One region of the Exiguobacterium sp. s91 genome, then DNA from elsewhere that is predicted to be linked to it. Evidence: riboswitches for the same ligand, from Rfam matches in the RefSeq annotation. Region 1 holds a riboswitch; the other holds the start of a gene.

Region 1 (4,393 bases):
TGCTCGTCATCCGCAACACTCGACGAGTCTGTTCGAAAAAGTAACGAATCATTCTTGATTAGTCACTTTACAGTCCATCTTTACGGACCGATCCAATATTCTCGCTTTCCTCAGGCGGGAGATAAGCCGCGGTATCCCGCACTCCGTGCGGCTTTCCGGGTCTTATCTATCCCTGACGGAAGCACATAACATGCTTCCTTTTCCTGTAGGAGTCGAGAATATATGGTTTCGCCCGTATCATGAATAATAAAGAACCTTCCAGATCAGCTTCTGGAAGGTTCTTTATTTGTTCGTAGCTCTCGCAATGTATTCATCAGTCTATCTCGTTCTTAGTTGGATAGGCATCCGATAAACCCGTTGCACGAATTCCACTCCACCACGCTCAATCATCGATTCTTTGAAGACCTGACCACCGAATCGTTCGTAAAACTGGCACGCAGGATTATCCCGCAAGACAGAAACCTGCATCGTCTCATATTCCGCTAAGTCCTCAGCGATGCGTTGAAACAACGCTTTCCCGAGTCCCTGCCCTTGAGACGCTTGCAAGACATAAATAGCATAAAGCTCCCCTTCACGCGCATCACTTCGATTCGGTCCGCCTTGCGCGAAGCCAACGACTTCTTCTCCTGAAACGGCAACATACACGCGCTGATCGACTAACGTCTGCTCCCATTGTTTCGTCCGTTTTTCGTACGATAACTGCGCTAAATAAGTGTCCGGGATGATACCTTGATACGTCTCCCGCCAAGCGTCGATATGAACGCGAGCGATGGCTGACGCATCTTCAAGATGTGCTTCACGGATTCTCATAACAAGATGATAAAGCGACGTGTCTCGCGTCCATTACGAACAGTCGGCTCGATTTCTTGTCCGCCGTTCGCCAAGATGACACGACATGATGCTAGATTATCAACGCCACACGTCAACAGTACTTGATCCAGTCCACGCTGGCGTGCTTCTTCAAGCGCAAGTCGAAGACCACTCGTCGCATATCCTTTCTGACGCTCGGATGGTCGGATTCCGTATCCGATATGTCCGCCGTACAACTTCAAGTTCTCCGTCAAGTCATGCCGGAAGTTCAACGCTCCGACGATTCGTTGCCCGTCGACCATCCAGTACGTCGTATGGGTGACGAGACCCGGTCTGACCGTCGTCTCCATTTCCTTAAGTTCCGCGAAATAAGCGCCAAGTGGTTCATATGTGTCTCCGACTGCTTCCGGCACGATCGTTTCGCCCGATTCTCGCCAGTCTTCTAAAAAAGCGCGGTACTCCATTTCCCATTCAAGAGTCGGTTTCATCAACTGCATCATTGGTGATTGCGCACCTCCTCTTCAATCAAACGATCGAGCCAGTCATCGATATGTTGAAACAGATAGCCTGCTTGTTTTGCAGCTGTCGTATCCATATAGAAATCACGTTCCGTTGCAAGCGGCGATTCATCTTCTCCTTTTGCAACGAGTTGACTCGTCGTTCCCGCAACGTGGTCGATCTTATCCATCAGATCTTGAATCGATAAGACACCGTCACTCGCAGCGTTGATTGGTCCCGTCATTTCCGAACGACCACACCACTCAAGAAAGGCAGCGGCTTCGTAACTTGAGATGTAGCCCATCTTGGCATAGCTGTTTTCAGCGACGATTGGACGACCGTCAAGCGCCCGTTTGATATGAAAGACGAGTCGCTCCGTATAATCATCTGGTCCGAGGACGACCGGGAAACGGACGGCAACGACTGGGAACGTCGCCCGTTGGAAGAAATAACTCTCCGCTTGGCGTTTCCCTTCGCCATATCCATGTTCCTTCTCGAGGTCATATTTCCCGGGAAACGGATTATAGGCACGCTCCGTGATGTTCGCACCACCGCCTTCATAGACAGACATCGTCGACGTCAACACATAGCGTCCGACTTTCCCTTCAAACGCATCGATCGCAAGCTTGGCTTGATACGGCGTGAAGCAAATGTTGTCATAAATGACATCCCAGTGCTGTTGGCTTAAGTCCTTCATCGTACTACTTGACGTCCGGTCCCCTTTGAAAAATGTCAAGCCCTTCGCGACTGGTGGTGTATGCTCGCCGCGTGTGACGATCGTCACATCATCCCCCGAATCGGCTAAACGAATCGCTAACCGTCGTCCGAAATAACGCGTTCCCCCGAAGATCAATACTTTTCTCATCCTGAAGCCCTCCCTGTTCGTAGTAGCATTCACTCTCTTAAATATTTCGAGTCAATGGAACAGGTCTCCTGTATATGAGCAATAAAAAAAATCGTGGACGATGTCCACGATTGGATTCATTAACAGCCACCCGGTGTCCCAGCGTTCGTTGCTGTTCGAAACGATGTCCCGCAACCGCATGTTGCGATGGCATTCGGATTCGTGATTGTGAATCCACCGCCGAGCATCGACTGTTTATAATCGATTTCCAGTCCTTTGACGACCGGGTAATCTTTTTCGTCCACGATGACGGTCACGCCGTGCTGTTCGAAAACGAGATCCGTTTCTTTCTGTTGGTCGAATCCCATTCCGTACGACAGACCACTACATCCACCACCTTGGACGAGCATCCGAAGATTCCGTTCATCTGCTGGTGCCTGCGCCATCATGTCCTGGACTTGTAGCGCTGCTGCCTCCGTTAAATGGATCATGTCATCACCTTCCTTTTCTTTAGTATACGCAACTTCTGAGCGAATCGAAACCTAGTTGCTTGAAACTATCTTGAATTCGTTGTATAAATGGTATGTACAACAAAATAATCGTTCCATCTTCAGGGCAGGGTGAAATTCCCGACCGGCGGTAAACAACTCTTCTTAAGTTGAAGCCCGCGAGCGAATAGGGCGCTATTTGCTGATTCTGTGTAATTCAGGAGCCGACAGTACAGTCTGGATGGGAGAAGATGGCGGCATGAGTTTGAATTTGATCGATTTTTGCAATAATCGATTAGGTTTATTTAATGCGGACTTCTCCCCTGTTGATCTCATCAATAGGGGTTTCTTTATGGACGCAGTCATGCCAATACTTCATCGAGAGGAACGAGCAAAAGGAGACAATACTCGTATGAAACGCACACAAAAAATGGTCACTCTGTCAATGTTAGGTTCAATCTCATTTGTTCTTATGCTTATCAATTTTCCACTACCGTTCTTACCGAACTATCTGAAGATTGACTTCAGTGATGTTCCTGCTCTCGTCGCAGCGATCATGTTCTCACCGGTCGCAGGTGTCATCGTCGAAGCACTGAAGAACGTGCTATACTACATCTTCCGCGGAAGTGGTGTTCCGGTCGGAGAATTCGCGAACTTCGCTGCTGGCGTCGCATTCGTGCTTCCTGTTAGCTGGTTCTACCATAAAAAGAAATCAACACAAGGTCTCGCAACTGGTCTCGTCGCTGGTACGATCACGATGGCACTCGGTCTTGCGATTCTCAACTATATCTTGATCCTTCCAGCGTATGCATGGTTCCTCGGTATGGACTACATGGCGGATCCAGCTGTCAAATGGACAGCGATCACAGCTGGTATCTTACCGTTTAACGTCATCAAGGCGTTGTTCATCTCGGCACTCTTCATTCCGTTGTTCTTGAAACTACGACCATGGATGATGCGCCGTCAACAATCTGCCTGATCCGAAAAGCTGCGCCCGCTGACGGACACGAATCCCCTCGTTCAGACGAACGAGGGGATTTTTTGGCTGTCCGTGCTCACAGCTCATTCTCTTCGATTTTTAGGTAAATTTTTTCAAGCAACTCTTCCGGCGTCTCGCCTACGACCGTCTCACCATCAACGAGACAAAAATGATCAAGCGAACAAATACCGCAATAGCCGAGGCAACCGTATTCGACGACGTCGACGTTCGGGTCACGTTCGAGTTGCTCCATGACGACCTGTGTACCAGCCGCTAAGTTACTGATACAAAATTCAATAATCGGATTCACTTTTTTTCCTCCTTCAAGCAGGAAACGACCTGCCTCATGTCGTATTATACAAGGTCAGACTGATTTAGGGGAACTAAGGGGGATTTTACGTTATGAAGCAATTGGTCGTACTCGGCGGAGGATATGGTGGAATGCGGATTTGTGAGCGATTCAAGGACGAGGAAGTTGCCGTCACGCTCGTCGACCGTCTACCGTACCACGCACTCAAAACGGAATATTACGCACTCGCAGCAGGTACATTATCAGATCGGGATGTCCGGATTGAATTTCCGGAGGGGAAACATCTTACTTATAAATATGGACATGTCATTAAAATCTCACCAGAGACGAATACGGTCCACCTGCAAGACGGATCAGAATTATTCTATGATGACTTGATCATCGCCCTCGGTTGCGAGGATAAATACCACAACATTCCGGGTGCTCAAGAGTTTACATACAGCATCCAGACACTTGAAGAATCG
Region 2 (4,393 bases), 400 kb from region 1:
CAAGTTCTCCGATTATGTCCAGCCGAACATGGCACTGGCTGAGGGTGAGATCGACGCCAATGCTTTCCAGACGATTTCCTACTTCAACGCTTTCAAGAAAGAACATAACTTGAAGCTATCGCCGATTGCGACGACTGTCATCGCACCGATGGGGATCTACTCAGATAAATACAAGGATGTCAAAGACATTCCAAATGGCGGAAAAATCGCTGTTCCGAACGAAGCGACGAACATGGGACGTGCCCTCTTGTTACTGCAAGAAGCAGGTCTGATCAAGCTACCGGACGACTTCGATGGCAACGGTTCGGTCGATAAGATCGTCGAGAATCCGAAAAAGCTGAAAATCGTTCCGATCGTCGCCGGGCAAACGCCACGCGTCTTACCGGACGTCGCGGCATCAATCATCAACAATGGCATTGCCGTTGACGCTGGCTTCAACCCGATCAAGGACTCGATCGTCCATGAGAACGAGACAGCAAAACCATACATCAACATCATCGCGACACGGACGGAAGACAAGAACAAAAAAGAACTGAAAAAAATCGCATCGCTGTATCAACAAAAAGATGTCGCGGCCTTCATCAAAAAAGAATATAAAGGCAGTACGATCCCGACGTTCGTTCCATTGAGCGATATCGGCGAATAATTTCAAAAGGAGAGTGGACAGTATGACGACACCAGTACGCACGACATGGGTAGAGACGATTGAACAGGACATCGAACAAAAACGGGAATCGTATCTTGAGACAAGTCATCGGATTCATGCAACGCCGGAAATCGGGAACGAGGAATTCTTTGCTTCGCGGCTCCATGCGGAGCGTCTAACAGCGGAAGGTTTTACAGTAGAACTCGGCGTCGCGGGGCACGATACCGCGTTCTTCGCGAAGAAATCGAGCGACCGACCAGGCGCAACGATTGCCTTTCTTGCTGAATACGATGCGTTGCCGGGTATTGGTCACGCGTGCGGTCATAATATCATCGGCACGACGAGCGTCGCAGCGGCAATCGCGCTCAGTAAAGTGCTCGATGAAGTCGGCGGGAGTGTCGTTGTCCTTGGAACACCAGCCGAGGAAGGTGGACCGAACGGTAGTGCGAAAGGCAGTTTCGTCAAACATCAGTTGCTGGAAGGGATCGATGCAGCCTTGATGGTCCATCCGTCGGGACAAACACGGATCACGGGTTCTTCCCTTGCGGTCGATCCGCTCGACTTTGCCTTTACGGGTCGTCCGGCACACGCAGCGGCGTCACCGGAGGAAGGCATCAACGCCCTTGACGCTGTCATTCAACTCTTCAATGGAATCAATGCGTTACGTCAGCAATTACCGGACGATGTCCGGATTCACGGAATCATCACGCATGGAGGTGATGCGCCGAACATCATCCCGGAATACGCAAAAGCACGTTTCTTCATCCGGGCGACGACACGGGAACGATTGAATGCCGTCACGGAAAAAATCAAAGCCGTCGCCCAAGGCGCGGCACTCGCGACTGGGGCGACACTTGACGTCATCGCCTTCCAAAATGAAGTCGATAACCTCGTCTTCAACCGGACGTTCGACCGTCTGTTCCAAGAAGAAGCAGAATCGCTTGGTGAAAAGGTCCACTTAGACGAACGACCGGGTCTTGGCTCGACGGATGCCGGTAACATCAGTCAAGTCATTCCGACGATCCATCCGTATATCAAGATAGGTCCGGACGATCTCGTCGCGCATACGGAAGCATTCAAAGAAGCGGCTCGTTCAGAAGCTGGAGATGAAGCCTTGATCACGGGTGCGAAAATCCTCGCTCGGACAGCGCTTCGCGTCCTCGCTGATGAACGGACGCGCGGGGCGATCGCTCAAGAATTCCACGATCGGAAGAACGGATATTTATGAGCGGAAAACAACGACTGGATGCACTGCTATCAGGTGCTCCGGTCGTTTTTGAGATGCGGTCGATCACGAATTGGTGATGGGTGACAGAATTGGAGCGAAATCAAAAAAGAGACAAGACAGAAGCATTTGCGCTTTGTTTTCTTGAAAAAGATATGCTAGGCTAAAATTGTATAACTCAATAATCCAGTTCTTCGGGGTAGGGTGAAAATCCCAACCGGCGGTGATGCGATCGATTGATCGACGAGCCCGCGACCTGTGATGTACGCATCATGGCTGACTTGGTGAGATTCCAGGGCCGACGGTAAAGTCCGGATGGGAGAAGAACGAAACGACACGATTCAAGCCGTTTTCTGAAAAAATGTTTTCAGGAGATGGTCTCTTTCTGCATGAAAAAAATGCAGGGAGCGAACCGTGTATTTCGTGAACCCTTCTATACAGACGCCCCTTTTTCAAGGGGCGTCTTTTTTCATTTGAAAGGAGTGAACGCGATGTCACAGATGATGAGTTATGCCATGCAATTAGCACAAATGTTACACGGACAAACAAGTCCGAATCCAAGTGTCGGCTGTGTCATCGTCAAACAAGGACGCATCATCGGCTTTGGTGCGCACCGGTTTGCCGGTGGTCCGCACGCAGAAGTCGAAGCCTTACGGATGGCAGGGGAAGCCGCCCGTGGTGCCGATCTTTACGTGACGCTCGAGCCATGCAACCATCACGGCAAGACGCCACCATGCACGGAAGCGATTCTACAAGCAGGAATCAAACGAGTCTTCGTCGCAACGGAAGACAAACATGCGATCGTCGCTGGTTCCGGAATCAAACGACTACAGGACGCGGGAATCGAAGTCGAGGTTGGCTTGTTACGACATGAGGCAGAAGCCCTCTACACGGCATTCTGGAAGACGATCGAACGAAAACGTCCGACCGTGACCGTCAAAATCGCTCAGACGATGAACGGGATCGCGGCGACAGGTGAACAGCGCTGGATCACGTCAGAAGAAGCACGCGCGAACGGTCGTGCTCTGCGAGGTCGCCATGATGCGATCCTCGTCGGCAGTGAGACGGTCCTCGTCGATGATCCGGCACTAACGTTACGCGCGTCGTCAGGCATCGAGCCGATTCGGGTAATCGTCGATCGTCGTGGTCGGGTCCCGGAGACGGCCCAAGTTTTCCGTGATGGTAAAAATCCAACCTACTGGCTGACGAGTGTTCCTCGGATTAGTCACGATCAGGTGACGGTTCTCGTTGGTGAGTATGAGACGCCGGAAGCGATTTTGAAACGCTTATACGAACAAGACATCCGCAGTGTTTTGATCGAAGGTGGACCGACGATTCAAGCCGCTTTCCTTGAGGCAGATCTCGTTGACCGAATCGAAGTCTACCAAGCCCCATCGATTTTTGAAGGCGATGCGTGGAATAGTCAACACGATATCGAAGATCGTTTTCAAATCGACCAGGTTGAGACGGTTGGACCGGATCTCCATCTGACGTACATCCGAAAGGAGGAGACGACATGTTCACCGGATTGATTGAAGAAGTCGGAACCTTAAAACGAAAGATCCCGCGACCGAACGGGTTAGCGCTTGAAATTGAGGCGCACCAGGTACTCGAAGGAACGAAGATCGGGGATAGCATCGCCGTCGACGGGATTTGTTTGACGGTCACGTCGATGAGTCCGACCGGTTTCACAGCAGATGCCGTCCATGACACGATCCGTTCGACGGCACTCGGCACGTACCGCGTCGGAAGCCCATTGCAACTCGAACGGGCGATGCCGGCAGACGGTCGTTTCGGCGGTCATTTCGTCAGTGGACATATCGACGGAACAGCGCGGCTGATCAGTCGGCGACCGGATGGAGAAGCGATGGTTTATACGTTTGATGTCGGATCGTGGCAAAAGTATTGTATTCCGAAAGGCTCGATCGCGATCAACGGCACGAGCCTGACGTTGCAACGCGTCACGCCGGAAACGATCTCGATTTCATTGATTCCGCACTCACGTCAAGTGACGACGTTTGATCGATTGGCAAGCGGCGCAGTCGTCAATATCGAGTGTGACATGATGGCGAAACATCTCTATCATTTCACGCAGCATGAGAAGCAGACGGACTGGGCAGCATTCTTAGGAGGCGACATGTAATGAACGGATTCGACTTGATTGAAGACGCGATAGAAGATTTGAAGAACGGACGACCAATCATCGTCTGCGATGACGAGGATCGTGAGAATGAGGGCGATCTCGTCATGCTCGCGGAACACGCGACACCGGAAAACATCAATTTCATGATCACATACGGAAAAGGACTCGTCTGTGTACCAGTCAGCCCGCGGATCGCAAAGCGACTCGAACTTGCTCCGATGACAGCGAATAATACAGATCCGCATGGAACGGCATTCACGCTCAGCATCGATCATGAAGAGGCAAAGACCGGCATCAGTGCTGAGGAACGGTCGCTAACGATTCAGCGGATGCTGACGGATGGACCGGAACGTTTCAAACGACCGGGTCACATCTTTCC

The links. A riboswitch is a leader RNA that binds a small molecule or an ion and turns the genes downstream of it on or off. The one in region 1 is predicted to bind FMN.
Region 2: it holds a riboswitch for FMN, as region 1 does, so the genes downstream of both, ribD (bifunctional diaminohydroxyphosphoribosylaminopyrimidine deaminase/5-amino-6-(5-phosphoribosylamino)uracil reductase RibD) here and KNQ06_RS02395 (ECF transporter S component) in region 1, are expected to answer to the same signal.

What each region holds. Positions count from the first base shown of each region.
Region 1 is NZ_JACSMZ010000001.1:476,107-480,499, reverse strand. It holds gene KNQ06_RS02420 (NAD(P)/FAD-dependent oxidoreductase) at 1-58, shown strand, start outside; gene KNQ06_RS02415 (GNAT family N-acetyltransferase) at 319-810, opposite strand; gene KNQ06_RS02410 (GNAT family N-acetyltransferase) at 807-1,310, opposite strand; gene KNQ06_RS02405 (NAD-dependent epimerase/dehydratase family protein) at 1,307-2,173, opposite strand; gene KNQ06_RS02400 (HesB/IscA family protein) at 2,293-2,643, opposite strand; FMN riboswitch at 2,755-2,897, shown strand; gene KNQ06_RS02395 (ECF transporter S component) at 3,053-3,619, shown strand; gene KNQ06_RS02390 (YuzB family protein) at 3,696-3,929, opposite strand; gene KNQ06_RS02385 (NAD(P)/FAD-dependent oxidoreductase) at 4,022-4,393, shown strand, end outside.
Region 2 is NZ_JACSMZ010000001.1:73,107-77,499, forward strand. It holds gene KNQ06_RS00420 (MetQ/NlpA family ABC transporter substrate-binding protein) at 1-646, shown strand, start outside; gene KNQ06_RS00425 (M20 family metallopeptidase) at 669-1,874, shown strand; FMN riboswitch at 2,058-2,202, shown strand; gene ribD (bifunctional diaminohydroxyphosphoribosylaminopyrimidine deaminase/5-amino-6-(5-phosphoribosylamino)uracil reductase RibD) at 2,363-3,403, shown strand; gene ribE (riboflavin synthase) at 3,388-4,014, shown strand; gene ribA (GTP cyclohydrolase II) at 4,014-4,393, shown strand, end outside.